Regions from separate parts of the Rhizobium indicum genome, predicted to be linked through region 3. Evidence: predicted binding sites of a transcription regulator. Region 3 holds the regulator's gene; each other region holds the start of a gene.
The links. The regulator HrcA, encoded in region 3, represses chaperone genes, less so after heat shock. The targets are predictions, from matches to a motif close to GTTAGCACTCNCNNNNNGNGAGTGCTAAC.

Region 1 (7,316 bases), 1.1 Mb from region 3:
AAGGCGTCTTCGATTTCAGCGTTGCGATGCACGACGAGCCCGCCTCCTGGCACATTCGCGCGCCGCTGTTCGACCAAGTCTCGATCTGCATCTACGATGAAGCTCAGCTCGGGCTGAAGGCGCCGTTGAGCCTCAAGGATTTCGCCAATGTCGCGCATGTCACCGTCTCGTTCGAAGGCAACACCTCGACCGGTATCGATATGGCGCTGAACCGCACCGGCGATGTGAGACAGGTGGTGGCGACCGTCCCGCGCTTTTCCGCTCTGCCGATGGTGCTGAAGGCGATGCCCGCCATTGCCACCGTGCCGGAATCGATCGGTCGCTGCATGGCGCAGTTACATGGGCTGATGCTTTGCGAGCCGCCGCTTTCGCTGCCGGCCGATCCCGTGACGATGCTTTATCGCCGAGTCGACCAGACGGACGGCCGGGCGCGCTGGTTCCGTCGCCTGTTCATCGATGTAGCCAATAGAGCGCTCGAAGCCTCCGGCTGCTGCGTATCCATTCCGAGAGCCGCTGCCTGACGGTCCGTTATAGCTCGCCTTTGTGAAAATACGCTTCGAGGCGGTAGCCGTCTGGGTCGATGATGAAGGCGGCGTAATAGAAGCGCCCATAATCCGGCCGCACACCCGGTTCACCATTATCTGTGCCGCCGGATGCGACGGCCGCCGCGTGAAAGGCATCGACCGCCGCCTCATCAGGCGCGACGAAGCAGAAATGCAGCCCCGATCGCATGTCGGCAACAACAGGCTGTTCGACCTGCATCACCCAGAGCCCGACCGTGTCCGGGCCGTAGCCGATCGTGGTGTCGGAATTGGACAGGCGCTCATATCCGAGCGGCGCCAGCGCCGCATCGTAGAAACGGCGGGCTCTTTCCAGGTCTTTTACGCCGATGGAAATATGATCGAACATGGACTGCGAAACTCCTTATCTTCCGCTAATGACTGCTCACACCCAAGATGGCACGACGCCGACATCTTTCAACCGCCGTTCTAAAGCACGTCGCGCCAAAGTGTGTGGGAGAGGCAATCCTGCGACAGCTGGCGCCTGCGGCAAAGCCTGAGGCCGACATTGCCGCATCCGTCCAGGTCTCGTTCTAAACAGCGCCTTCGGCGACGCTTTGCATCTGCTCCAGGTTCGTCACCTCATAGGTCCAGACTCGAAACGCCTTCAGCACATGCGGTCCGAAGGAATTGATGAGCGGTATGTCGGCGGCGTCGCGCCCGCGTGCGACGATGATACGACCGATCCGCGGCGTGTTGTTGCGCGGATCGAATGCATGCCATGCACCGTCGAGGAAGACCTCGATCCAGGCGCTGAAGTCCATCGGATCGACGACGGGAATACCGATGTCGCCGAGATGGCCATTGATATATCGGGCAGGAATGTTGAGGCACCGGCACAACGCCACCGCGAGATGCGCAAAGTCGCGACAAACGCCGACACGTTCGTGAAACGCCTCGAAGGCTGTCCGCGTCGATCGCGCCTGCAGATAGTCGAATTGGATATGGCCGTGAACGAAGTCGCAGATCGCCTGAACGCGGCCCCAGCCGGGTGAGACGGTGCCGAACATATCCCAAGCAATTTGACTGAGACGATCCGTCTCGCAATAGCGGCTGCCCATCAGGTAGACGAGGCAATCATCCGGCAACTCCGAAACCGGGAGTTCCCTGGCGCCTGGCAGCGACCTGTCCGGTTCGCCGTCGTCTTCGATCGTCGCATCGCCCCATATGGTCAGGTCGCCCGCCGGGGCAACCAGCCGAAGACACCGGTTACCGAAGAGGTCGCGATAAGTCGAAGTTGGAACATCAGGGGTGGTGAAGACCGTTTCCGGAATTCTGATGTCGGCCGCACGATCATCATGAACCGACAACAGGCATACCAATGCGGTCGGCTGCGGGCAGGTCAGCGTGATTTCATAGCCGTAACGGATCAACATGGAGCGTTCCCGCGCGTCCGGATCCGCTTAGCGGAAATCCGCCGCAGTTAGAGTATAGAAGGCGCGGCGGTGGTAGGAATAGGCTTTGTGTGCCACGTCCTGAATGGAGTTGCGCAGGGCGTCGAACGCCGAAAGCCACCTCGTTTCCGAGGGTTCGGTTCTTTGCAATGTCATGTCGGATTTCGCCAGCGCGCCAACCTCGATGAAGAACAACACCTGGAACATGCCGTCATGGCCGACGAAGCGCACAGCATTTCTCGCCGCATCGAAGCTGCGGCTTTGGTTCAGAAAGGCTAGCGCCATGGTTGAACCGGCGGGGTCTCACTCCGGGCGGCGTCCGACAGCCTCAGCCATTCCTTCCGGTATCCTATGTTGAGAAGATTGAAGGACATCATGTCTTTCCCGGCCTGCGAACGGCTCTTGCCGGGCACGGCATGGTCGGCATGCACTGGAACGTTTGCTGAGACACGATAGACGGTCGACGAACGGGCGGATTCGATCCGGCGGTCGTGTTCGATCTCCATGGAGTAGCGGCCGGAAGCGCCACATTTGTTTTCCCATGTGCCGACGGCAAAGGCATTCCGTCTTCGTTCGGCTTCGTCTTCATGGCTGTTCACGATGTCAACCTTTCGTCATTCGGGCCGTGGCCATGGCCAAACGTCCTCTCGATCAGTGTTGCGCCGCTGCCGGCGGGCGATAGGTTTACCAGTTCCAGACTGTCTTCCGTCGCGACGCGCTCATGACGTTCATCGTCGCTGCGGATGCGGTATTGCAGCACATTTCCTCTCGGAGGCAGCGTGGCGGTAATGCGGTATGTGTCGGGGAGCTTCGAGGGAACGACCAGGAACCCGTCCTTCACTCGGACAGTCTGCCCCACTTTGAAGATATGCGTTGCTGCCTCGCGCCGGATCGAGCGTCCATTGCGTTGCGGGATGCGCGTAGCGGTCATGACGGTTTGTGGTCCTTTTCGAGCGCGGTTTCGAGAGCTGACAGGGGGATAGGCATCATCTGCTGCGTCGAACTCTGCGTGGCGATCGCCGGCAGGTGGATGAAGGCGCCGACCCGTCGCCAGGCAAGCCTGGAAACGCTATCGATCAATTCCTCGTCATAATCGACGCGGTATTCTCCGGCTGGCTGCGCCCCGTCGAAACCGGGCAGGCGGAACGGGGATGAAAAGCGGACGACGGTTTGTGTGGTGCGACTGGTCACGGCTGAGGCCTCTGCAGGAAGACACCGATGCGTTTCCTGTATCGTTGAGATCCGAACCGGACGAACTCGATGCTGCCGGTACATCCGCGGTCAGCGCCAAGCTCATTCCGGATCGGAATAGGCGAAATCAACGCCGGAACGACGTCATAGATTGCTATCGAAAATTCAGTGGTGATGGCGGGTCGTAGGTCTCTGACACCGCGAAGCCAAGTCGGCCAAATCGACGAGACCTATCATTGCGCCTCGATTGAGTTTAAATCAAGATAATTCGGATTTATCTATGAAAAACGCTAAATTAACTCAACGACACGTTAAATAAAATTGAGCGCGATGGCGTGAAAATTCTATTCATTTCCTGATTATTACAAAATATCCGCTCAAATTGATTTCCTGAATTTTTAAAGAAATTCCCCGCGTGAACAATATTTCTTGGCACTCCTATCAATCGAGTGCCACGAGTGCTATTTATGAATTGCAGCCGCCCTACGCGCCGGCAGCAGAAAGACCTCTATGAAATTCCGTTCACTTCACGACCGCGTCGTCATTCGACGTGCGGAAGGCGATGTCAAATCCAAGGGCGGGATCATCATTCCAGACACCGCCAAGGAGAAGCCGCAGCAAGGCGAAGTGGTCGCAGTCGGCCCGGGCCTGCGCGACAAAGGCGGTAATCTCGTCCCGCTCGATGTCGAGGTCGGCGATCTCATTCTGTTTGGAAAATGGTCGGGGAGCGAGGTCACGATCGATGGCGAAACCCTTTTGATCATGAAGGAGACCGACATCATGGGCATCGTCGAAAAGACCGAAGCGGCCGCCGGCAAAGCCGCCTGAGGGTCGAATTTGTGACCCGCAACTCAAGACCGAACTGGGAAGAAATATCATGTCTGCCAAGGAAATCAGGTTCTCCACCGACGCGCGCGACCGCCTGCTGCGCGGCGTCGAATTGCTCAACAATGCCGTCAAGGTGACGCTTGGCCCGAAGGGTCGCAACGTCGTCATCGACAAGGCCTATGGCGCACCGCGCATTACCAAGGACGGCGTCAGCGTCGCCAAGGAGATCGAGCTCGAAGACAAGTTCGAAAACATGGGCGCGCAAATGGTGCGCGAGGTGGCTTCGAAGACCAATGACCTTGCCGGCGACGGCACGACGACGGCAACGGTGCTCGCCGCCTCCATCTTCCGCGAAGGCGCAAAGCTCGTCGCTGCCGGCATGAACCCGATGGATCTGAGGCGCGGCATCGATCTCGCCGTTATCGCCGTCGTCAAGGAAATCAAGGCGAGGGCGATGAAGGTCAAGTCATCAGGCGAGATCGCGCAGGTCGGCACCATTGCCGCCAATGGCGACGCCGCCATCGGCGAGATGATCGCCAGTGCGATGGACAAGGTCGGCAATGAGGGCGTCATAACAGTCGAAGAGGCGCGAACCGCCGAGACCGAACTCGATGTCGTCGAGGGCATGCAGTTCGATCGTGGCTATCTCTCGCCCTATTTCGTCACCAATGCCGAGAAGATGCGCGTGGAACTGGAGGAACCCTATATCCTCGTTCACGAGAAGAAACTCGGCAGCCTGCAGGCGATGCTGCCGATCCTGGAAGCCGTCGTACAGACCGGCAAACCGCTGCTCCTCATCTCGGAGGACGTCGAAGGCGAGGCGCTGGCGACGCTTGTCGTCAACAAGCTGCGCGGCGGCCTGAAGGTCGCCGCCGTCAAGGCACCGGGCTTCGGCGATCGCCGCAAGGCGATGCTCGAAGACATTGCCGTGCTGACCGCCGGCCAGATGATTTCCGAGGATCTCGGCATCAAGCTCGAGAACGTCACGCTCGATATGCTCGGCCACGCCAAGCGCGTGCTGATCGACAAGGAAAGCACCACGATCATCGACGGCTCCGGCGACAAAGCGGCCATCCAGGCGCGCATCCAGCAGATCAAGGCGCAGATCGAGGACACCACCTCCGACTACGACAAGGAAAAACTGCAGGAACGCCTGGCGAAACTCGCCGGCGGCGTCGCGGTCATCCGCGTCGGTGGCGCGACCGAGACGGAGGTCAAGGAAAAGAAGGACCGCATCGACGATGCGCTGAATGCCACCCGTGCGGCGGTCGAAGAGGGCATCGTGCCCGGCGGCGGCGTGGCACTGTTGCGCGCCAAGTCGGCGCTCATGGGCCTGACCGGGGAGAACGCCGACGTGACGGCGGGCATCTCGATCGTGCTGAGGGCGCTCGAAGCCCCGATCCGGCAGATCGCCGACAATGCCGGGTTCGAAGGCTCCATCGTCGTCGGCAAACTCGCCGACAGCAATGATCACAATCAGGGCTTCGACGCACAGACGGAGACCTATGTCGATATGATCGAGGCCGGCATCGTCGATCCTGCCAAGGTCGTGCGCACCGCTCTGCAGGACGCTGGTTCGATCGCGGCGCTGCTGATCACCGCCGAGGTGATGATCGCCGACATTCCCGCGAAAGATTCTGCGCCTGCTGCCGGAAATGGCGGCATGGGCGCTATGGGATACTGAGGCCAGCTTGACCGTTCCGGCGTCGCCGGACGGCACAACCCGAATAACAGACAGGGAGAATTCCAATGTCCGTACAGAGCAGCAGCAAGACATCGATTACCCAGCGTTTCGACAGTTACCAGCCGTCCAAGACGCTTCTCGCCTGGGCCTGCGTCGTCACGGCGATCGCCACGATGATCATCGGCTTCAGCTGGGGAGGTTGGGTCACAGGCGGCACATCAGGCAAAGCGGCAGCCGCCGCCAGCGAAACCGCACGCGGAGAACTGGCGTCGGCCATCTGCGTCGAGCGATTCAAGGCGGCGCCGGATGCGAGCGCTAAACTGATCGAGTTCAAGGCGATAACCGAAGGCTACAAGCAGCGTCAGTTCGTTGAAGCCGGCGGTTGGGCGACCATGCCCGGCCAGACTTCAGCCGATAGCCGAAGTGTCCAAGGCTGCGCCACTGCGCTTGCCGTCTGACACCGTTTTTCCAGAGCGCTCCGATGTATGTGCGGAGCGCGCCCACTGTTGAAGTAGGAAATGACCCATGATCCGTTTCGTGAAAAAGAACGACCCGCAGCCAGCCGCAGAAGACGCCGGCGAAAGCGTCAAGAAAATCCGCGAGGCAGCCGCCGAGGGGCCCAAGAAAGCCGCCAACGACAGCACGCGTCGCCGCGCGTCGCAGGCGGCGGAAGATGACGACCCGCTTATCTGAGCACAGCGCCGCACCGCAGTTCACGACCTAAAGCATGTCGCGCAAAAGTGTGCAGCGGTTTTGCGACAACGGCATGCGTAAAAACAAAGACCTAAAGCGCGAGGAGCGAATCTAAAAGATCGCGACGCGCTTTAGCGATAGTCCAGCCAGATCCCGCCGGCGTCGGCGGACCGTACGCAGTTTTCGACCCAGCGCACGCCTTCCAGTCCGGCATCGACATCGGGAAAGACGTGCTCTTCGATCCCCGCAGGGGCGAGGCCGCGCTCTCTGTTGATGGCAAAGCCGAAGCGGCGATAGAGGTTCGCCCAGGCTTCGAAGAGACCTTCCGGGTGGCCGCCGCCGATCCGGTCGTCGATCCTGGCCTCGGGATAGAGATAGTCCATGCCACGCTCGAGAATACGGGCCGGTTCGCCCTGGATCTCGTAGGAGAGCTGGTTCGGCCGCTCGTCCCACCATTCGATACTGGCCTTCGAGCCGACGATGCGGATCTTCTGGCCGTGCATGGAGCCGGCATTGACGGCGCTCGACCAGATGGTGGCGATCGCGCCATTATCATATTCCATCAGGGTCACCGCATTGTCTTCGAGCGGCGCTCGGCTTTTGACGAAGCTCTGGCGGGTGCAGAGCAGACGCCTGATCTTCAGGTGCGGCAGGATGACCTTGGCGATATAAAGCGGGTGGGTCCCGACGTCGCCAAGGACATAGCTGGGACCTGCGAATTTCGCATCGACGCGCCACCGCGTCGAGGCGTTCTGCTCCTCCACCGCAGCACTATGGAAGCCATGGGCGAATTGCAGGTTGACGATGCGGATCTCGCCGAGATCGCCATTCCTGACCATGGCGCGCGCCTGCTCGATCATTTGATGGCCGGCGTAACCATAAGTCACGCCGACGATCCGGCCGCGCGCCTCGGAAAGCGCCTTCAGCTCTTCGGCTTCGGCGATCGTGAAGCAGAGCGGCTTTTCG
Region 2 (7,316 bases), on a different replicon from region 3:
TCAAGGCCCATCCCCAGAATGCGCATTATGCCGCAACCAAGGCGGCTGTCGTCAGCCTGACGAAATCCTTTGCCCAGGAATGCGCCAAGGACCAGATCCTTGTCAATTCCGTCGCTCCTGCCGGCTTCGCCACGGATCGCGCCAAGGAGCTGGGATTCCTTCCGGAACTGGCCAAGGCCAGCGCGCTTGGCCGCGCGGCCGAGCCGGTCGAAATGGCGGAGTGGATCGTCATGATGGCATCGAGCCGCAACACCTATGCCACCGGCGAAAACGTCGTCGTCAGCGGAGGCTATATCTATGTCTGAGCCGCTGCCCTATCGGGTCGCCGTGGTCACCGGTGCGACGAGCGGCATCGGCCGCGCCACCGTCGGCAAACTACGCGAGATGGGGCTGACGGTTTATGCCGTTGGCCGAAACGCCGAGGCTCTTGAGGAACTCGCGCGGGAAAGCGGGGCGAAGCCGGTCCGTGCCGATGTACGCGATACCGCGGAAATCGTCAGGCAGCTTCACGGAACAGACGTCGATATCCTGATCAACAATGCCGGCATTCTCTCGACACGGGCGACATTCAACGAGATCGAACCGTCCGAGATCGATGCCATGATCGACATCAATCTCAAGGCGCCGATGCATCTGACCCGCGCATTCCTGCCTGCTATGGTCGAGCGAAAGCGCGGCCACCTGATCTATATCGGTTCGAGCGGCGGTCAGGCGCCCTATCCGAACATGGCCGCCTACGGCCCGTCGAAGGCCGGGCTCAGCCTGTTTTGCGACAATTTGCGCTGCGACCTGCTCGGGACCTCGGTGCGTGTGACGGAGGTGGTGCCGGGCCGCGTCCAGACGGAGCTTTATCGAACTGCAATAGCAGGCAACCAGGCGCGGTCACTGCTCTATGACGGCTACCGTCCGATCCAGCCTTCTCACATCGCCTCGATCATCTCCAACGCCATCGAGCTTCCCGTCTTCGTCGACGTCGCCCGAATTGAAGTCTTCCCGACGGACCAGGCAACCGGCGGCGGCACCATGGTCAAATTCCCGGAGCAGTAGGCGGGCGCTCGGTCGTTTCGAAGAGGCCGCGGGCCGCCTCGACCATCGACTGCAGGTGATTGGGGTCGCGCACGCCCTGCCGGTAAAGCTCGATGATGATGCTCGCCGTTCGTTCGGCTTCGTCGCTGTCCTTTTCCACCTGGTATTCGGATCTGATCTTGTCGAAGACCCGCTGGCAGATTTCAAGATCGCGGGAGTCCAGCGGTACCTGCGATCGGTTTCTGATCGTTTGAACCATCTCTATTCCCTCAGATAAGGCCCGCCCAGCGAGGCCGGCGGGCCGGCAAACGCCTTAGAAGTCCATGCCGGGGCCGGCGGGCATTGGCGGCGGCGCGTCCTTCTTGGGCTTGTCGGCGATCATGGCTTCCGTCGTGACGAGAAGACCGGCGATGGAGGCCGCATCCTGCAGCGCGGTGCGAACCACTTTGGCCGGATCGATGACTCCCTGTGCATAGAGGTCGCCATATTCGCCCGTCTGCGCGTTCCAGCCGTAGGAGAACTCGCTTTTCTCGCGCAGCTTGCCGACGATGACCGAGCCTTCCGCGCCAGCGTTTTCGGCGATCTGGCGAGCCGGAGCCTCGACCGCGCGGCGAACGATGTCGACACCGACGCGCTGGTCGCCATTGGCTGTCTTGAGGTTGTCGAGCGCCTTGACGGCGCGCAGCAGCGCCACGCCGCCGCCCGGCAGAATGCCTTCCTCGACCGCCGCGCGGGTTGCATGAAGCGCGTCGTCGACGCGGTCCTTCTTTTCCTTCACTTCGACTTCCGTCGAGCCGCCGACGCGGATGACGGCAACGCCGCCGGCGAGCTTGGCAAGACGTTCCTGCAGCTTCTCGCGGTCGTAGTCCGAAGTGGTTTCTTCGATCTGGGCCTTGATCTGGGCCACACGGCCTTCGATGTCGGACTTGGCGCCTGACCCATCGACGATTGTGGTGTTTTCCTTCTCGATCGAGACTTTCTTGGCACGGCCGAGCATGTCGAGCGTGACGGATTCGAGCTTGATGCCGAGATCTTCAGAGATGACGGTGCCGGCGGTCAGGATGGCGATGTCTTCGAGCATGGCCTTGCGGCGGTCGCCGAAGCCGGGCGCCTTGACGGCGGCGATCTTGAGGCCGCCACGCAGCTTGTTGACGACGAGCGTTGCGAGGGCTTCGCCTTCGACGTCTTCAGCGATGATAAGCAGTGGCTTGCTGGATTGGACGACGGCTTCGAGAACCGGCAGCATCGACTGCAGGTTCGAGAGCTTCTTCTCGTGGATGAGGATATAAGGTTCTTCGAACTCGACCCGCATCTTGTCGGCATTGGTGACGAAGTAGGGGCTGAGATAGCCGCGATCGAACTGCATGCCTTCGACGACTTCGAGTTCGGTTTCTGCGGTCTTGGCTTCTTCGACAGTGATGACGCCATCATTGCCGACCTTTTCCATCGCTTCCGCCAAAAAACGACCGATTTCGGCATCGCCATTGGCGGAGATCGTGCCGACCTGGGCGATTTCGGAATTGTTGGAGATCTTGCGGGCGTTGGCCTTCAGTTCCGCGACGATGGCGGCGACCGCAAGATCGATGCCGCGTTTCAGGTCCATCGGGTTCATGCCCGAAGTAACCGCCTTGGCGCCCTCCTTGACGATCGCCTGGGCCAGCACCGTTGCCGTCGTGGTGCCGTCGCCGGCGACGTCGCTGGTCTTCGAAGCAACTTCGCGGACCATCTGGGCGCCCATGTTTTCGAACTTGTCTTCGAGTTCGATTTCCTTGGCGACCGAAACGCCGTCCTTGGTGATGCGCGGCGCGCCGAAAGATCTTTCGATAACGACGTTGCGGCCTTTCGGGCCGAGGGTCGCCTTCACCGCGTTGGCCAAAATGTCGACGCCACGCAGCATCTTCTCGCGGGCTTCGGTGCTGAATTTGATTTCTTTAGCAGCCATGTCCTCACTCCTTCATAGGCAGCCAGAGCAATTCCAGGAAAGTGCGACGCGGTTTTCCATCTGGAATCGCGTCTGAAATAAAAGGTTGGAGCGGTTCTTTTTCCATGAAAAGCTGAAGCACTCCAACATTGACGACCTCCGCAGGGATCTCAGGCGGCCTGCTTCTTTTCGCCCTGCGGCTCGATGATGCCCATCACGTCGCTTTCCTTCATGATCAGCAGGTCTTCGCCATTGATCTTGATCTCGGTGCCGGACCATTTGCCGAACAGGATGCGATCGCCGGGCTTGACGTCGAGCGCCTGGATCTGGCCGGCTTCGTTGCGCGCGCCGGGGCCGACGGCGATCACTTCGCCTTCCTGCGGTTTTTCCTTAGCGGTGTCGGGAATGATGATGCCGCCCTTGGTCTTTTCCTCTGAATCGACCCGGCGGACGAGAATGCGGTCATGAAGCGGTCGGAACGACATGTCTTCCTCCATCGACAAACAGTGATGACGTTTGTTTCCCTGGCCGGACCGGATGACCAATCCGGGCGGGTGCTCGCGCGCGAGCCTTGCGACAATGATTTGGTTCGATGGTTTTGCAATTCAAGAGGTGATGGAAGAGAAATTGGCACTACCTGCTCGTGAGTGCTAACGCCCGGCAGGGAACAGAAAATCGCCTCCCGCGTTCGAATAACGAAGGCGACGGCGTGGTGCCGGAGGCGAGTTCGAGCAGGATTGAGGCTTGAATCCGGATTTCGGCATTCCCAACTCTTTGATGATCGAGGCTTGCTTGAGCTCGGTCATCGTCCCACGTCTTTTTGGAGTGAGTGACATGGAAGAGAAGACCAATATCATCAAAGACCTCAGTATCGAGGAACGCGAGGAAATCCTCGTCGATATCGCTCGTACGCTGGAGGACACGGCGCGTGAGGCCTATGTCGAAGGCAACACGCAGTTTGCCGCACTTTCCAACAACATGGCCGAAGCGATCCGCGGCAACGCCGATGAACTCGCCCGTGATGATCCGGAAAATGCCGAGCTCGTATTTCAGCAGGCGACGGCGATGATCTCGCAATTCGAGGCCGTGCACCCCTATCGAATGGTGAGTATGGCCGTTCATTGATTGCCGCCCGGGCGGTGCGGCTCGGTCGCCGGCTCAAATCAATCGCCAACCACGCGGAACTCTCACTCTTTGCGAAGGTTATTGGATCACAACATCGAAAGGTGATCCATGACGACTTTCAAATCCAGCGTGCCGCCCGAGAGCGGCACCGACGATGCGCGGTCCGCCGATACAGAACGGGCCGAGACCGATCGTAAAAGGGCAATGGAAACTGCCCGACGCAACGCCAGCTCGGCATTAGATCGTGATACCGAAACCGAAACCCCAAGCCTGAAGCTTACAAAGGAATATCTTAGCCTCGGCGGCCACCGCCGATCCATGATTGACGACAATATCACCGATGTTCGCCAATGGGACGAGGATCCGCCGGAGGCCGAACGGTTCTGGAAGGAACGGGTGGAGACGCTTCCAAAGGATCAACGCAAACAGGTGGAGGATTTTCTTCCAACCATCAACACGCCCTGATAGGCGGCCGGGCCGCTCTTCGGAGGGCTCATCCCAGTGCGCTTGGAGGAGATCATGGCGATAGACAAGCACGAGCAGATACGCCAGCGCGCCTACGAAATCTGGGAGGCCGAGGGCCGCCCGGATGGCGCCGACCAGCGCCATTGGCTTCAAGCCTGCGACGAACTGTCGGGCGACGATGAGAATGAGACGCTGCAGAATCTGCTCGATGAAGACGACAGGGATGATGCGGCGCTACTTCAAGGCGCCGGTGAGAGTGGCGATCTCGATCGGCGGCGGGCGGGGCCTGTCCAGGCCGCCGTGGCTCCCGCCCCTGACATCGAGATGACGACGGGCGAAAAGCCTTACCCGCGGAAGATTAGAAAAACCGAAGGGCCATAATCGCCATGCAGCATCTCGACCATGCCATCCAGATCGCTCTTACGGCCCATGAAGGTAAGGCGGACAAAACCGGCCGGCCGTACTTCGAGCACTGCCAGCGGGTAGCCCTTCTGGTTTCCGGCGACGAGACGCGAACGGTCGCTTACCTTCATGACGTCGTCGAGAGGGGAAGCGCCTGGACGCTCGACAGGCTGAGGGAAGAAGGCTTTCCGCCGGCGATCATCTCGGCGGTGAATGCTCTGACACGGCGGCCGGACGAGCCGGATGACGACTTCGTCAGACGTGCGGCATCAAACCCGCTGGCCTTGCCCGTCAAACGGGCCGACCTCGAAGACAATCTCCGGCAGGCCGAACAGGCCGGCGAGAAAATGGAAAGATACCAGCGCGGCCTGGATCTGCTGCGCGAGATCAGGAACGGACAATAGACCTCGGACAAATTTGCGCAGTTCGCCTGCAACTGCCACCAAGGTCGGCAATTGGCGCAGGGGCACACTACTCGGCTTCCATGTCATGTGCCGAGCGCGACAGCAACCTGGCCTCCGCTTGCAGCGGCGGAGGCCGTTTGGCCCTATTTCATGTTTTGTTGGTAAACCACACCGTCGGCGCGCCGAGTACGCCTCCCGTGCGCATCGCCGTCTTCAGCTCGTCCAGCTTGCTGAACGACTGAGCCGCTTCCAGCGTGGCAAACTCGTGGGTCACGGTAATATCATTCGGATTGTCGACGGCTCGATAAACGGCTTGCGCTGTCACCCCATTGGCCTTTTGCACTGGCGAAAAGGCATCATATATTTTGCGCCAAGCGGCGTAGTCGGAGACTTCGTGCCGCACGAATAATGTCGTCATATCATCCTCCCGCGTTGCATTTCCAAGTCTCGTCGAGATGTGGTTACGATTGCACGAGGAAGGTCATGGTCTCGGGCAAGACGCCGTCACTCGCCATCGCATCGGCCGCTGCCTTGGTCTGCATGAAGGCCATCAACTTTTCCATGTCTGCAACGTCCATGACCAAGCCGACGCGGTTGGACGTTTGAGGGTCTGTAAACGTGCGAATGTTCGTGACGCCAACGGGTTCCAATACCTGTTTGCGGATGGGTGAAGCGAGCCAGTGTTTCGTGTCTTTGACGTCGTGACAGATCATTATGGTGGGCATTGCGGTCTCCTCTCAAGATTTCGGAAACTGAAAGCTGAGCATGCTGCTGCGCGTTGCCGGATTTCATTACAGCAATGTTGCGAAGAGTGGGTTTTTCTTATTCATTAGTTGAAGATGTAAATATAATTATTGAGTAATTCGAAAATATTATGCGACGGCGGCGTTGAGCGCGCATTGGTTTTTTGAGAATAGCTTTGGTGGCGGCTCTGGAGTCAGCGAGCGTCATTGGGGCTAAGATATGATCGTGATGCCCGCACGGCGCCCATAGTCCCGCAGTTCGAGAAGGAGATCGGCGTCCGCACCGGCGTCAATGGATTGAACGACGTCGAGCCGGTCCTCTGCCAAGCGATCCTCGAACAGGATGATACATTGCTCGGGGTCGCACTGGCGGGACGTCCAGACCAACCCGTCGACGTCGGCGCGCGCCCGATGAATGGCTTCGGCCCATAGGACGGTCTCGCCATAGGTCGACTTCGGCGTTTCGATGAGATCCGTTTGACTGAGTTTCCAGGCCTTCAAATCGGGTGCGAAAAGGCTTGCCAGCCGCAGATCACGCTTTGGCGCGATGACGCTCACCGTCCGCGCTTCGACGACGGCAAGCCGGACGGTCTTGAACGCGGCGGTGGGTTCGATGTCGTGAAAGATCGACTCGAAGGCGGCCGCCTCTCTGCTCGTTGCGGCATAGAGCGTGGCGACACAATTGCCCTGCGCGTCGTTGAACGGAGCAAAGCTCGTCGGCTGTCCCTGGCAGGGATTGAATTGTCCTACCCGGAACGATGACAGATGGCTTCGATGAAGCGCCGTACCTGCCTTGATCGTCCGGATGTTGATCGTTGGAAAAGGCGACGGCGGGCTTGGCAGAGGAGGGTGGCTCACCCAGCGACCTCTTGCCGCTCGCGGGTCGCGGCAGCCGTCACCGCGTCCATATCGTCAAGCACATCCATGGGCGCCTTGTCGTCCAGCCAGCCGTTCGTTGAAACGAACCAGAATGCGCGCTGCCATGGAGACAGCTTGTCCGGAAGAGCCGCAAGCGCCTTCTTGATTGCGGGATGCGGCCGTCCGTCCCGGAGCTGAAACGCCGGAAAGTATTCGGTACCGCGATGATGTACCGAGAAAATGTCGCCGGCTTTCTTCCAGCGCGCTGCGGTCGCGTACAGGTTTCGCGCGCTTGAGCCGGCGCGGTTTCCGATCTCCGCGCTGGTGAGCTGCGGCACCTCAGCGATGAAGCGATCCCTGAGCTCCAGATTG
Region 3 (7,316 bases):
GCCGGTTGAAGACGATGTCGTCTATGTCCATGTCGCCGCCGAGGGCACCGAGAATGGCAGCCTGCGCCGCAAGGAGTTCGTGCGCGCCTATTACCCGATCGAGATTGCCGGGGCGCGCCGCACGGCGATCGCCTGGACGACGTCAGCCTCCGTCGTCGCCGTCATCGAGATGGTCCGCGACGGTCTGCTGCCGGCGACCGGCTTCCTGCACCAGGAGCATATTCCGCTGGAGATGTTTTTGAAGACACCGACCGGCAGCCTCTTCAAGGCCGGTGCCACCAGCCACGGCTGAGAAATGCCCTCAGGTGCGGCGGCAATATCGATGCCGCCGTGCCGCAAATCCAGCCCGACGCGTCAGCAGGCGAGATCGGCGACGACGGAATCGAGGATCAGCATGCCTGATGGCGTGCAGCGCAGGCGTGAATTGCCGATCCGCTCGATGAATTTGTGTTCGAGCAGGAATTCCTCGCGTTTCGGGTCGAGGTCGCGGCCCGAAAGCTGCTGCCAGCGGGCAAGATCGACGCCTTCCCTCAGCCGCAGCCCCATCAGCAGCAGCTCGTCGGACTGCTCCTCGAAGCCGAGCCGCTCCTCGTCGAGAATGCCGTGCCCATCACGCTCGACCATGTCGAGCCAGGTTTCCGGCTTGCGCTCGGTCGCCGTCGCGAGCTTCTCCGGGCCACGCGTCAGCCGGCCATGGGCGCCCGGGCCGATGCCGGCATAGTCGCCATAGCGCCAGTAGGTCAGGTTATGCCGGCTTTCGGCCCCCGGCCGGGCATGATTGGAAACCTCATAGGCCGGCATTCCCTCACGCGCGGTGATCTCCTGCGTCGCCTCGTAGAGCAATGCCGATTGCTCGCCATCCGGCACGATCAGCTTGCCGGCCTTGTGCAGGCCGTAGAAGGGCGTGCCTTCCTCGATGGTCAGCTGATAGAGCGAAAGATGATCGACCGCGTAGGAGATCGCCTCCTTCAGTTCCGTTTCCCATTCCTCGACCGTCTGATTGGGTCGGGCATAGATCAGGTCGAAGGACATGCGCGGGAAGATGTCGCGCGCCAGCCTTATCGCCTTCAGCGCGTCGGCGACATCATGCAGCCGGCCGAGGAATTTCAGATCCCGGTCGTTCAGCGCCTGCACGCCGAGCGAGACGCGATTGACGCCGGCCGCCCGATAGCCGCGGAACCGTTCGGCCTCGACGCTCGAAGGATTGGCCTCCATGGTGATCTCGATGCCATCTGGCACATGCCAGTGCCGCGCAATGCCGTCGAGAATGGCCGAGACCGTTTCCGGCTTCATCAGCGAGGGCGTGCCGCCGCCGAGAAAGACGCTCGTCACCGTCTTCGGCCCGCTGATCGCCCGGACCGCCGCCATCTCCGTCAGGAAGGCTGATGTAAAGCGCTCCTGATCCACGGGCTGATGGCGCACATGGCTGTTGAAGTCGCAATAGGGACACTTCGCCGCGCAGAAGGGCCAATGCACATAGACGCCGAAGCCCGGCTCGCCGGTATCAGGCAGCAGAGCCGCGTCGCGCGAGGTGCTTGGCGTGTCGAAATTGTCCACGGACCGACTCTATGCCTCCAGGCAGGTTTCGACAAAGAGTTTGAAGGCGCGGGCACGGTGCGACAGCGCTTGCGGCTTGCCGACGTTCCAGCCGTGTTTTTCCTCGCCGCTCATTTCGCCGAAGGTGATGTCGTAGCCCTCGGGCTGGAAGACCGGATCGTAGCCGAAGCCCTGCGTGCCGCGCGGCGGCCAGACGACGCTGCCTTCCACCTCGCCGCGAAACAGCTCCGTATGCCCATCCGGCCAGGCAAGGCAGAGCACGCTGATGAAACGCGCCGTGCGCTGTTCCGGCTTTGTCGCGCCCGCGTCCTGCAGCGCCTTTTCCACCTTGGCCATCGCCATGTCGAAATCGCGCGTGCCGTCTGCCCTCTCCGCCCAATTGGCGGTGTAGACACCGGGATCGCCGCCGAGTGCATCGACCACCAGCCCGGAATCGTCCGACAGCGCCGGCATGCCGGCGGCATTGGCCGAGGCGACCGCCTTGATCGTCGCATTCTCCTCGAAGCTCGTGCCCGTCTCATCCGGTTCGACGAAATTCAGCTCGGCGGCCGATTTGGCGGTGAAGCCGAGCGGCCCGATCAATTCCTGGATCTCGCGGATCTTGCCGGCATTGTGGCTGGCGACGACGATGGTCTTCGTTTCAAGCTTGCGCATTCAGATATCCTGTTCGATGCCCCAGATTTTAGCCTCCGCGCATTCCAGGCTGTTGCCATCAGGATCGCGGAAATAGATCGAACGGCCGCCGTTCGGCCAGTGCACTTCGGATTCGATCGCAACGCCCGCCGCGGTCAGCCGCTCGGCCATGGCATCGATATTGCGGCCGGACACCCGGAAACAGGCATGGCCCTGGCCGCTCGTGCCGTGCGGCGGCACCTGCAGTGCTTCAGGCGCTGGCGGCTTTACCGTTTCCTCGGGATTGAAGATCAGGAGAACGCCCGGACCGCAGCGGAAGAAGACATGCCGGTTGGCGGCGCGGGCGATCTTTTCAAGCCCGAGAACGTCTTCGTAGAACGTCTCGGCCTTATCGAGATCCCGCGCATAGAGCGCTGTTTCCAACATGCCTTCCAGCATGGGGTTCATCCTTCGACGGCTTGCTTCTGCAGCGCCACGAGTTCGCCGATGCCGTTCCTGGCAAGCTGCATCAGCGAGGTGAATTCGCCCTCGCTGAACGGCGTGCCTTCGGCCGTGCCCTGGATCTCGACGATCCCGCCGGTGCCTGTCATGACGAAGTTCGCATCGGTCTCGGCCGAGGAATCCTCGAGGTAATCGAGATCGATCACCGGCTGGCTGGCGAAGATACCGCAGGAGATGGCGGCGACGTGATCCTTCAGGACCCGGTCGACCTTGATCATGTTGCGGCTTTCCATCCATTTCAGGCAGTCGTAAAGCGCGATCCAGCCACCGGTGATCGAGGCGGTCCGCGTGCCGCCATCGGCCTGGATGACATCGCAATCGAGCGTGATCTGCCGCTCGCCGAGCGCCTGCAGGTCGACGACGGCGCGCAGCGACCGACCGATCAGCCGCTGGATTTCCTGGGTGCGGCCGCCCTGCTTGCCGGCGGCGGCTTCGCGCTTCATGCGTTCGCCGGTCGCCCGCGGCAGCATGCCGTATTCGGCCGTGACCCAGCCCTTGCCGGTATTGCGCAGCCATGGCGGCGTCTTTTCTTCGAGGCTCGCCGTGCAGAGCACATGCGTGTCGCCGAACTTCACCAGGCAGGAGCCTTCCGCATGCTTGGAAAAATTGCGCTCGAACGAGACCTTGCGCATCTGGTCGATTTTTCTGCCTGAAGGCCGCATTCTTATCTCCTGGGGTTTATTTGACCGCTTCTACGATTGGCGGCGCTCATTTGCAAATTCCCTTTTGCCACGGGTGTGAGTTTGACTTACTTTTCGGGAAGTATCATCAGCACGGGTTCGAAAGCTTCATGGGCATCAGGTCGACGTCGGTTTCGGATGCCGTAGCTGCGCTGGACGAGCGCTCCAGGGAAATTTTTCGTCGCATCGTCGAAGGTTATCTGGAAAGCGGCGAGCCGCTCGGTTCACGCAACCTGTCCCGTATCCTGCCGATGTCGCTGTCGCCGGCCTCGGTGCGCAATGTCATGAGCGATCTCGAAGAGCTCGGCCTGATCTATTCGCCGCATGTCAGCGCCGGCCGGTTGCCGACCCAGATCGGCCTGCGCTTCTTCGTCGACGCCTTCATGCAGGTCGGCGATCTCTCGGCCGAGGAGCGCGCCAACATCGACCGCCAGGTGCGGGTCGAAAGTGGCGGCAATCCCGTCGAATCGATGATGAACGAGGCAAGCCGCATGTTATCCGGCATTTCGCGCGGCGCCGGCCTCGTCATCACCTCGAAAAGCGATCCGGTGCTGAAACATGTCGAGTTCATCCGGCTCGAACCGACAAAGGCGCTGGCCGTGCTCGTCGGCGACCATGATCAGGTGGAAAATCGCATCATCGAGCTGCCGGCGGGCGTCACCTCCTCGCAGCTGACGGAAGCTGCAAATTTTCTCAATGCCCATATGTCCGGCCAGACCCTGCCGGAGCTTCGCAAACAGTTAAGCCGGTTGAAGGACGACGTCCGTCACGAGCTCGATGCCCTGTCACGCGATCTGGTCGAGCGCGGCATTGCTGTCTGGGCCGGCAGCCCGGACGAGGGAAAGCCCACGCAGCTGATCATCCGCGGCCGCGCCAACCTGCTCGAAGGCCTCGCCGGCGCCGAGGATCTCGACCGGCTGCGCCTGCTGTTCGACGATCTCGAGAAGAAGGACAGTCTGATCGAGATCCTCAATCTCGCCGAAAGCGGTTCGGGCGTGCGCATCTTCATCGGTTCGGAAAACAAGCTCTTCTCGCTGTCCGGCTCGTCGCTCATCGTCGCGCCCTATCGTGACGACGACGATCGCATCGTCGGTGCCGTCGGCGTCATCGGCCCGACGCGGCTCAATTATTCGCGCATCGTGCCGATGGTGGACTATACGGCCCAACTCGTCTCCCGCCTTTCGCGCAATCAGCTTTGACGCGCAGCTATCAGTCACGCGGAATTTTCGCTTCTTTGTCACGCAGACTTGATTTTTTTCGGTCAAACCTCGATATCGGGCGCATCTGAAGACACCAACCGGAGACCGTCATGACCGATGACACGACGAAAAACGGACCTGACGCAACTGCGGCCGATGCCGCAGCCGACGCTGCCGCCTACGTCGAGAACGAAACTGCGCAGCAAGAGCCCGCCCAGCCGGACCCAATCGAGCTTCTGAAAGCCGAAAACGGCGAACTGCGTGACCGCTATCTGCGCCTTGCTGCCGAGATGGACAATCTGCGCCGCCGCACCGAGCGCGAAGTGAAGGATGCCAAGTCCTATTCCGTTGCCGGCTTTGCGCGCGACATGCTCGCCGTGTCCGACAATCTGCGTCGCGCGCTCGATGCCATCCCTCCGGAGACCAGGGCTGCGGCCGATGCCGGCCTGAGCACGCTGATCGAGGGTGTCGAGATGACCGAGCGCGCCATGCTGTCGGCTCTCGAGCGCCATGGCGTTCGCAAGCTGGAGCCGGTCGGCCAGAAGTTTGATCCGAATTTCCATCAGGCGATGTTCGAGGTGCCGAACCCGGACGTGCCGAATAACACGGTCGTCCAGGTCGTGCAGGCCGGCTTCACCATTGGCGAGCGCGTGCTGCGCCCGGCCATGGTCGGTGTCGCCAAGGGCGGCCCGAAGCCGGCCGAAGCCGAAACCAACTCTGTCTTCGACGAAAAAGACGCCTGAGATCGTTTCCTTCTTCCTCGCGAGGAAGGGAAATCGAAGTTTTAGATGCGGGCGAAGCGTTCGATCAGCAGATCGAAGAAGCCGTCCGCATCGACATGGCGCATGACCCTGGCATTGCGCTTGCGCTCGGTCACGTGCCACCAGTCGACGACCGTCATGCCGACGGTAAGTTCGGACTGGACCTCGATCTCGACATTGCAGTCCCGGCCCTGGAAAAGCTCCTGCTTCAGCAGGTAGGCGACAACGGTCGGGTCGTGCAGCGGTCCGCCGTCGGAACCGTATTTCTCGATGTCGAACCGCTCGAAGAATTCCAGCATCTCGACCATGGCCTTTGCCGGCGCCGTGCCGATTTCGGCCATGCGCTTCACCCGGTCCTTGCGGGTCAGCAATTGATGCGTCACGTCAAGCGGCATCATCACGATCGGAACGCCTGAGCGGAAGACAATATCGGCGGCCTCGGGATCGACATAGATGTTGAATTCGGCTGCCGGCGTGATGTTGCCGCCCTCGAAGAAGCCGCCGCCCATCATCACCAGCTCGCGGATGCGGGGGACGATGTCGGGCGCCTTCTGGAAGGCCATGCCGATATTAGTGAGCGGCCCGAGCGTACACAGCGTCACCGTGCCTTCCGGCTCGCGGCGCAGCGTCTCGATAATGAAGTCGACGGCATGGCCGGGCTGCAGCGCCATCGTCGGTTCGCTGAGCTCAGGACCGTCGAGGCCGGTCTTGCCGTGCACATGTTCGGCCGTCACCAGCTTGCGGGCGATCGGTGCGTCGGCGCCGGCGAAAACCTTGGTCTCCGTCCGGCCGCAGAGCTCGCAGACGATCCGCGCATTGCGGCTGGTGAGCGAAAGCGGCACGTTGCCGGCGACCGTGGTGATCCCCAGAACCTCCAGCTCATCGGGACTGCCGAAGGCAAGCATGATGGCGGCCGCGTCGTCCTGGCCGGGATCCGTGTCGATGATGATCTTTCTTGCGCTTGCCATTCCGATCGTTCCATCCTCGCACTGCGTGTTATCGGGGTATGCACCGATTTCTTCACGTCCCGTCACAAATCAGCACATTCCGCGCGGGCATGTTTTGATGCGAGGCAGCAGACGCTTTGTCAAGGAAAGAGCCTGACGCCACCGCCTTAAATTGAGAGGCCGACGCCGGCACGTCGCGCCCCATGCCTTGCAGCGCCGGGCTCCTCTCCCCATATTAGCGGCATCCGGATGCTGCCCTTAAGGTCCGGGATGGTCGCTTGCATCAAGGACTTGAAAAGAGATGAGCCGCATTACCCCTTTCGCCAGCCCGCTGCTTCTGGGCTTCGATGCCATGGAAAAGACGCTGGAGCGCATTTCCAAGGCGAGCGACGGATATCCGCCCTATAATATCGAACGCATCGCCGCCGACACCGGCGCGCCGGAACGTCTGCGCATTACCCTTGCCGTGGCCGGCTTCAGCGAGGAGGAACTCGATGTCTCCATTGAGGAGAACCAGCTTGTGATCCGCGGCCGCCAGGTCGAACAGGGTGAACGGGACTATCTTTATCGCGGTATCGCCGCTCGTCAGTTCCAGCGTACTTTCGTTCTTGCCGACGGCATGCAGGTGCTCGGTGCCGGCCTGAAGAACGGACTGCTCTCCGTTGATCTAATTCGTCCGGAACCCGCGCGCATGGTCAAGAAAATTAACATTTCGGTCTCACAGTAGCACAACGGTTTGTCGGACCGTTGGTCCCTTCTCCCGGAGGAACAGGAATGTTGATGAAAGAAGCCACGTCTCACTTGACCAAATCCGAGCTTGCCCACATCGGCAACGGCGAGGTCGCCTATATCAGAAAAATGCGCACCGATGAGGTCGCCAAGTGCTTTCCCGAGGCGCCGGATATCGATCCGAACGTCGATCTCTGGGCACTCTTCGGCGCCGACGGCACGCCGATCCTTTTGACGGACAACCGCTCCAGCACCTTCTTCAAGGCTGCCGAGGACGAATTGAAGACGGTCAGCCTGCACTGACCGTCA
Region 4 (7,316 bases), 530 kb from region 3:
CGGACGGCCGCTCGACTACTACACCGGCCTCGTCTTCGAGGTGACGGTCGAAGGTTCGACCGCGGTTCTAGCCGGCGGCGGCCGCTTCGACCGGCTCCTGACCTTCCTCGGTGCGACGGACCGCATTCCGGCCGTCGGCTTCTCCTTCTGGCTCGACCGCATCGAAACCGAAAGGGCAGCCGCATGACCATCACCATCGCGCTTCCCTCCAAGGGCCGGATGAAGGAGGACGCTTCGGCGATCTTCGAACGTGCCGGCATGACGATCTCGGCTGTTGGTAACGACCGCTCCTATCGCGGCCGCGTCGAAGGCTGGGACGATGTGGAAATCGCTTTCCTCTCGGCTTCCGAAATCTCCCGCGAAATCGGCAACGGCACCGTCGATTTCGGCGTCACCGGCGAGGATCTGATGCGGGAAGGTTTTGCCGAGGTCGACAAGCGCGTCGAATTCTGCGCCCGCCTCGGATTCGGCCATGCCGATGTCGTCGTCGCTGTGCCGGAGATCTGGCTCGATGTCGACACCATGGCCGATCTCGTCGATGTCGCCGCCGATTTCCGCGCCCGCCACGGCCGGCGCCTTGCCATCGCCACCAAATACTGGCGGCTGACCCAGCAGTTCTTTTCGAGCCAGCACGGCATCCAGCTTTATCGCATCGTCGAAAGCCTGGGCGCCACCGAGGGTGCTCCCGCCTCCGGCTCGGCCGATATCATCGTCGATATCACCTCCACCGGCTCGACGCTGCGTGCCAACCACCTGAAGGTGCTCCAGGACGGCGTCATCCTGCATTCGCAGGCCTGCCTCGTGCGCGCCCGCAAGGAGAGCCATGCGGACGAACCGGCGGTCCAGGTGATCATCGACGCGGTGCGCGCCGCCCTCTGATCCCCGTCATCAAGGCACAAGAAAACCCGCCGTCGGGTGACGGCGGGTTTTCGCATTTATGGGAGGATGTCTGCTGGTATCAGGCGGCTGCGTAGGCGCCGCGGCGTGCGTCGATCGAATAGGCACCGGCACCGACGGTGGCGAGCAGTATGTACGCGCCGGCCAGCGTGATATTCTTCATGACCATGATCTGGTTGAGAATGTTCACGAGTTCCGTGCCACTCGCGTAGGGCAGGTGGAAGGCAATGCCCGTGAAGACACAGAAGGCGGCGAGCAGCCAGCCGGCAATGCGGACCTGGAAGCCTGTGAGAACCGCAAGGCCGGCCAGCAGTTCGAAAAGGCCTGCGACATAGGCCAGCAGGGTTGCTGCCGGCAGGCCGGCACCGGCGATCATGCCCGCAGTACCGGCAGGATCGGTGAGCTTCATGAAGCCGGAAAGGATGAACATGAAGGAAAGAAGAATACGGGCAATCAGGATGATGACGTTGTTCGACATGGACGTTGTCTCCGTTTCAAGGACTTTGGAGATCTTGGTGCCCCAGCACCGGTTCGACCTCGGATGCTTCTATGTCGCTCTTTTCTTGCGTTGTGGAAAGATAAACGAAAGGGGACACTTCGTTCACTAATATGGAACGATCTCCAAAGCGCGCCGCGTTCGACCGGATTCATGCGACGCGCTTAGATCTTTTGTGGTCATGCATGTCGTTGGCCCAAAACCGCCGCACACTTTTGGGCGACATGCATTAGCTGCCCCCCGCTTGCCTTTGCCAAGCCCGGTCTTTTATGGTCGGCGCCCAACATGGAGAATCCGATGGCAGATCTTTCCGCATTTCCGATCACGACGCGCTGGCCGGCGAAAAATCCCGATATGATCCAGCTCTATTCCCTGCAGACGCCGAATGGGGTGAAGGTCTCGGTCGCCCTCGAAGAGCTCGGGCTCGCCTATGAGCCGCATTATATTTCCTTCGCCGCCAACGAGCAGAAGTCGCCGGAGTTCGAATCTCTCAACCCGAACGGCCGCATTCCGGCGATCATCGATCCGAACGGTCCGGACGGGAAGCCGATCGGCCTTTTCGAATCAGGCGCCATCCTGCTTTATCTCGCCGAAAAAACCGGCAAACTCATCCCTGCTGATGCCGCCGGCCGCTACGAAACCATCCAGTGGGTGTTTTTCCAGATGGCGGGCATCGGCCCGATGTTCGGCCAGTTCGGACATTTCCACAAATTCGCTGCCGACAAGGTCGCCAACAATTCCTACCCGGTGGAGCGTTATCGCGACGAGTCCAAGCGCCTGCTCGGCGTGCTCGAAGACCGGCTGAAGGGTCGCCAGTGGATCATGGGCGATCTCTATACGATCGCCGACATCACCACCTTCACCTGGGTTCGCGGTGCCGATATTTTCTATGGCGGCCGCGAGGTGCTCGAATACGCGAAATTCCCCGCTGTCTCGGATTGGCTGGAGCGCTGCATCGCCCGTCCGGCAAGTGCCAGGGGCCTCAACATACCGGTCAAGCCGGAGTAGCGAACGGATCGCCGGAAAGCACGAAGGCCGCCCTCGAGGCGGCCTTTTATCTTGATTTCCGGCCTATCGCCGGCTTGTGATCTGCTTTGCGCCTTCCAGCTTGAAGCGCGGAAAGACGAAGACGCCGACCATGCTGCCGCTGAATTTTTCTTCCAGACCGTTGGACTCGCCCATGCAGAACAGCGGCTGGCGAAAGCCGTTCGGCATGATGATCGTCGTCGAAAAACAGAAGGAGGAGCAGAGCGTCGCCGCCTGCTCGAACAGCTCCAATATGTGGCTGCGGTCCTTGGTATCATAGCAGCGGATCAGGCTCAGCAATCCGCATTCCTGTGCGGCGAGGCCGTGCAGCATCGCGCTCCACTCGCCGAGACGGAGCATGCCGCTCGAAAAATCTCCAGTCCAGGCTTCGGAAACGGAAAACTGCGCCAACATCTCGTGATTTTGATTGGCGTCATCAAACGAGCCGGGTGTCAAAGGTACGGCTGCATTGGCTCTGGCGATCTTAAACAAGGCGTTCCCCCGTTCGGATGCGGCTCCCACCGCACGCTCGGCAAACACAAAGAAACAGGATCACGTAGCAGCGGGCATGATGCCCGCGCTTCATCCGGCGATTATTGCCACGGCCACCTGGCCTCCGTAACCGGAGCCCCTCGAGCCGAACGTTCACGTATCGCCTTCCGCGCTCCGGCCTCGTCTATTGGCGAAAAAGTATCGCCGGGCGCGCTTTAATTGCAGCGCGGATTTATAAGAGCTTTTGGACAAACGGCAACGGCTTTTTAAGGGGTATTCGGATCGGCCTCATTTCTTAGGATGCCTGCATCTTCGGCCTATTTCGCCAGAATTGGCACAGGAGGATCATCTTTGAGAGCGTTGCAAACGTTTTCACTCTGCGTCAGGCCGGAAATCGTGCCGCAACTCAATGATCTCTCGCATGTCGGTGGGCTGAGAAAGACGCAGGCAGCGCAAGCCTGGCGCAAGCTTCGTGCCCAGGGCCTGTAAGAGGGAGCCGGGCGGGCTTTCGTCGGCTATGCAAATCACTGTGCCGCACGTCGAATCGCTTTGGTCAAAAGAAAAGGGCGACCCGAGGGCCGCCCTTCCTGTTCCGGATGCCGGAATGGTAGTCAGTGATGGCTTTCGCCTATCACATCATGTCCATTCCGCCCATTCCGCCCATTCCGCCCGGCATGCCACCGCCTGCCGATTCTTTCTTCGGCAGTTCGGCAATCATGGCTTCGGTGGTGATCAGCAGCGATGCGACAGAAGCAGCGTTCTGCAGCGCCGTGCGAACGACCTTGAGCGGGTCGACGATACCCATGGCGATCATGTCGCCATATTCGGACGTCTGGGCGTTGTAGCCGTAGTTGTCTTCGTTCTTGTCGAGGACCTTGCCGACAACGATCGAGGCTTCGTCGCCTGCGTTTTCAGCGATCTGACGAACGAGCGACTGCAGGGCGCGGCGAACGATGTTGATGCCGGCTTCCTGGTCGTCGTTTGCACCCTTGACGGTGATCTTCGTGGAGGAGCGGAGCAGAGCGATACCGCCGCCGGGGACGATGCCTTCCTGAACAGCAGCGCGGGTCGCGTTGAGCGCGTCGTCGATGCGGTCCTTCTTTTCCTTCACTTCGACTTCCGTCGAGCCGCCGACGCGGATGACGGCAACGCCGCCAGCGAGCTTGGCAAGACGTTCCTGCAGCTTCTCGCGGTCGTAGTCCGAAGTGGTTTCTTCGATCTGCGCCTTGATCTGGGCAACACGGCCTTCGATGTCGGTCTTGGCGCCCGAACCGTCGACGATCGTCGTGTTTTCCTTGGAGATCGAAACCTTCTTGGCACGGCCGAGCATGTCGAGCGTGACGGATTCGAGCTTGATGCCGAGGTCTTCGGAGATGACAGTGCCGCCGGTCAGGATGGCGATGTCTTCGAGCATGGCCTTGCGGCGATCGCCGAAGCCAGGAGCCTTGACGGCAGCAATCTTCAGGCCGCCGCGCAGCTTGTTGACGACGAGCGTAGCAAGAGCTTCGCCTTCGACGTCTTCAGCGACGATGAGGAGCGGCTTGCCGGTCTGGACGACAGCTTCGAGAACCGGGAGCATCGACTGCAGGTTCGAGAGCTTCTTCTCGTGAAGGAGAATGAAGACGTCTTCGAGGTCGGCGATCATCTTTTCCGGGTTGGTCACGAAGTAGGGGCTGAGGTAGCCGCGGTCGAACTGCATGCCTTCGACGACTTCGAGTTCGGTTTCGGCGGTCTTGGCTTCTTCAACCGTGATGACGCCTTCGTTGCCGACTTTCTGCATGGCTTCAGCAATGTCGAGACCGACCTGCTTGTCGCCATTGGCCGAAATCGTGCCGACCTGTGCAACTTCTTCCGAAGTCGAGATCTTCTTGGCCTTGGCCTGGAGATCCTTCACGACGTCGGCGACAGCAAGATCGATGCCGCGCTTCAGGTCCATCGGGTTCATACCGGCTGCAACGGCCTTGTTGCCTTCGCGAACGATCGCCTGGGCAAGAACGGTAGCCGTCGTGGTGCCGTCGCCGGCGATGTCGTTGGTCTTCGAAGCAACTTCGCGGACCATCTGGGCGCCCATGTTTTCGAACTTGTCTTCGAGTTCGATTTCCTTGGCGACGGAAACGCCGTCCTTGGTGATGCGCGGAGCGCCGAAGGACTTGTCGATGATGACGTTACGGCCCTTCGGGCCGAGCGTGACCTTCACTGCATCGGCGAGAATGTCGACGCCGCGCAGCATCTTTTCGCGCGCGGTGCGGCCAAACTTGATTTCTTTAGATGCCATATTCTTAACTCCTGAATTCGAGTTGTTCGGGCAAAAGGCCCGTCAGCCATTTCGGGAAAGCAGGTCGGCCGATCAGCCGATGATGCCCATGATGTCGGCTTCCTTCATGATCAGAAGGTCTTCGCCGTCAATCTTGACTTCGGTGCCGGACCACTTGCCGAACAGGATGCGGTCGCCAGCCTTGACGTCGAGTGCGACGACCTTGCCGGACTCATCGCGCGCGCCGGAGCCGACGGCGACGATTTCGCCTTCCTGCGGCTTTTCCTTGGCGGTATCGGGAATGATGATGCCGCCCTTGGTCTTGGCTTCGGACTCAACGCGGCGAACAACGACGCGGTCGTGAAGGGGGCGGAAGTTGGTGCTTGCCATTGTCTAATCCCTCGATCGAATGACATTCGCGGACCGGAGTGGCCCACATGGATAGATGTTAGCACTCCCTTGCGGTGAGTGCTAGCGACGAGCATTTAGGGATGGCTCCGAGAGGAGTCAATGAGAGCAATCACGAATTTTTGTGCCGGAATTGTGAAGAGACCCGAGAATAGTGCGAGATTGCGGCCGAAACCTGGGCGCAGCCGAACTTTGCCGAACTCGTCCGCGCTCGGCGATCTGCCGCTTGGCGATAATCGTCAAAACCCTTTGCCCTTCCGCTCTGCCGGACCGCCGTTCGAGCTCTTCGCATTGGCCCGGCGGAGAAGAAAATGGCTTGCCATCGCCTTGCGCCTTTGCAATGTCACCGGTGACTGAAGCAAATCGGAAAATCGGAATGGCCAAGCGGATAGAAAACTTCTCGGAGATATCAGGTCACTATGATGTGGTGCTCTGCGATGTTTGGGGCGTCGTTCACAATGGCGTCGATCCGTTCCCGAAGGCGGCCGCAGCCCTTGAAGCAGCACGCGACAGTGGCCTCGCCGTTGTCCTCATCACCAATTCGCCGCGCCTTTCCTGGCAAGTGGTCGAGCAGTTGCGCCAGATCGGCGTTCCCGACAGCGCCTATGACAGGATCGTCACCTCTGGCGACGTCACGCGCGGTTTGATCGCAGAAGGGCCGAAGACCGTCTTTCTGCTCGGTCCCGAGCGCGACAAGGCGCTTCTCGAAGGCATTGGCGTCGAGCGCCGGCCGGCCGGCGAAGCGCTATCGCTCGTCTGCACCGGCTTTTTCGACGACGAGACCGAGAAGCCGGAGGATTACACCGACATGCTTCTCGATTTCAAAGCCCGCGACGTGCCGATGATCTGCGCCAATCCCGACCTCATCGTCGAGCGTGGCCATCGCATCATCCCCTGCGCCGGCGCCATGGCCGCCTATTACGAGCAGCTCGGCGGCAGCACCCGCATCGCCGGCAAGCCGCACCGGCCGATCTACGAGGCGACGCTAGCGGCTGCCCGCGAGCTTAGCGGCGATTTCCCGGTCGAGCGTGTGCTGGCGATCGGCGATGGCATGCCGACCGATGTGCGCGGCGCCTTGAATTACGGCCTCGACCTCCTCTACATCAGCGGCGGTATCCACGCTAAGGAATATACTCTCAACGGTGAAACCGACGAGGCGATCCTCAACGCCTATCTCGAACGGGAAAACGCCGCGCCGAAGTGGTGGATGCCCCGCCTTGCATGAGACACGCCTTGCATGAAGAGAAGCCAGCCGATGACCGTCTTCCACCGCAATGAAACCCGGGAACCCCTACCCGCCCATCTGAAGGGCGGCGTCATTGCCATCGGCAATTTCGACGGCGTGCACCGAGGCCATCAATCGGTGCTGAACCGGGCGCTCGAGATCTCCAAGGCGCGCGGTATCCCCGCGTTGGTGCTGACCTTCGAGCCGCATCCGCGCACGGTCTTCCGGCCGCAGACACCGGTCTTCCGCCTGACGCCGGCGCCGCTGAAGGCCCGTATCCTGGAAACGCTGGGCTTCAGCGCCGTCATCGAATATCCTTTCGACTACGAGTTCTCGCAGCGCTCGGCCGATGATTTCATCCACTCGATCCTGAAGGATTGGCTCGGCGCCTCCGAAGTCGTCACCGGCTTCGATTTCCATTTCGGCCGCGGCCGCGAGGGCGGTCCCGCCTTCCTGATGAATGCCGGCCATACCTACGGCTTCGGCGTCACCCTGATCGATGCTTTCCGCGACGAAAA

Region 1: the regulator HrcA is predicted to act here: its motif matches at 3,574-3,602, upstream of FFM53_RS05990 (co-chaperone GroES).
Region 2: the regulator HrcA is predicted to act here: its motif matches at 3,574-3,602, upstream of FFM53_RS27070 (co-chaperone GroES).
Region 4: the regulator HrcA is predicted to act here: its motif matches at 5,613-5,641, upstream of groES (co-chaperone GroES).

The regions. Positions count from the first base shown of each region.
Region 1 is NZ_CP054021.1:1,212,461-1,219,776, reverse strand. Features, by position in the region: gene FFM53_RS06025 (LysR family transcriptional regulator) at 1-521, shown strand, start outside; gene FFM53_RS06020 (VOC family protein) at 529-909, opposite strand; gene FFM53_RS06015 (transglutaminase-like domain-containing protein) at 1,094-1,936, opposite strand; gene FFM53_RS06010 (DUF1488 family protein) at 1,964-2,239, opposite strand; gene FFM53_RS06005 (hypothetical protein) at 2,230-2,553, opposite strand; gene FFM53_RS06000 (hypothetical protein) at 2,550-2,885, opposite strand; gene FFM53_RS05995 (hypothetical protein) at 2,882-3,145, opposite strand; gene FFM53_RS05990 (co-chaperone GroES) at 3,656-3,973, shown strand; gene groL (chaperonin GroEL) at 4,023-5,657, shown strand; gene FFM53_RS05980 (hypothetical protein) at 5,723-6,115, shown strand; gene FFM53_RS05975 (hypothetical protein) at 6,183-6,350, shown strand; gene FFM53_RS05970 (Gfo/Idh/MocA family protein) at 6,482-7,316, opposite strand, start outside.
Region 2 is NZ_CP054022.1:572,219-579,534, reverse strand. Features, by position in the region: gene FFM53_RS27090 (SDR family NAD(P)-dependent oxidoreductase) at 1-305, shown strand, start outside; gene FFM53_RS27085 (SDR family oxidoreductase) at 298-1,047, shown strand; gene FFM53_RS27080 (hypothetical protein) at 1,028-1,285, opposite strand; gene groL (chaperonin GroEL) at 1,340-2,968, opposite strand; gene FFM53_RS27070 (co-chaperone GroES) at 3,118-3,432, opposite strand; gene FFM53_RS27065 (hypothetical protein) at 3,782-4,072, shown strand; gene FFM53_RS27060 (hypothetical protein) at 4,181-4,537, shown strand; gene FFM53_RS27055 (DUF2934 domain-containing protein) at 4,592-4,918, shown strand; gene FFM53_RS27050 (HD domain-containing protein) at 4,924-5,343, shown strand; gene FFM53_RS27045 (cyclase) at 5,492-5,761, opposite strand; gene FFM53_RS27040 (hypothetical protein) at 5,805-6,068, opposite strand; gene FFM53_RS27035 (RES family NAD+ phosphorylase) at 6,300-6,944, opposite strand; gene FFM53_RS27030 (hypothetical protein) at 6,941-7,316, opposite strand, start outside.
Region 3 is NZ_CP054021.1:2,280,083-2,287,398, reverse strand. Features, by position in the region: gene FFM53_RS11385 (saccharopine dehydrogenase family protein) at 1-292, shown strand, start outside; gene hemW (radical SAM family heme chaperone HemW) at 355-1,557, opposite strand; gene rdgB (RdgB/HAM1 family non-canonical purine NTP pyrophosphatase) at 1,567-2,211, opposite strand; gene FFM53_RS11370 (VOC family protein) at 2,212-2,637, opposite strand; gene rph (ribonuclease PH) at 2,634-3,353, opposite strand; gene hrcA (heat-inducible transcriptional repressor HrcA) at 3,482-4,570, shown strand; gene grpE (nucleotide exchange factor GrpE) at 4,681-5,313, shown strand; gene FFM53_RS11350 (nucleoside hydrolase) at 5,355-6,299, opposite strand; gene FFM53_RS11345 (Hsp20 family protein) at 6,580-7,005, shown strand; gene FFM53_RS11340 (BQ00720 family protein) at 7,053-7,310, shown strand.
Region 4 is NZ_CP054021.1:1,746,946-1,754,261, reverse strand. Features, by position in the region: gene FFM53_RS08775 (ATP phosphoribosyltransferase regulatory subunit) at 1-187, shown strand, start outside; gene hisG (ATP phosphoribosyltransferase) at 184-879, shown strand; gene FFM53_RS08765 (DoxX family protein) at 959-1,375, opposite strand; gene FFM53_RS08760 (glutathione S-transferase family protein) at 1,691-2,401, shown strand; gene FFM53_RS08755 (hypothetical protein) at 2,465-2,911, opposite strand; gene FFM53_RS08750 (hypothetical protein) at 3,263-3,400, shown strand; gene groL (chaperonin GroEL) at 3,543-5,186, opposite strand; gene groES (co-chaperone GroES) at 5,259-5,555, opposite strand; gene FFM53_RS08735 (TIGR01459 family HAD-type hydrolase) at 5,950-6,798, shown strand; gene FFM53_RS08730 (bifunctional riboflavin kinase/FAD synthetase) at 6,829-7,316, shown strand, end outside.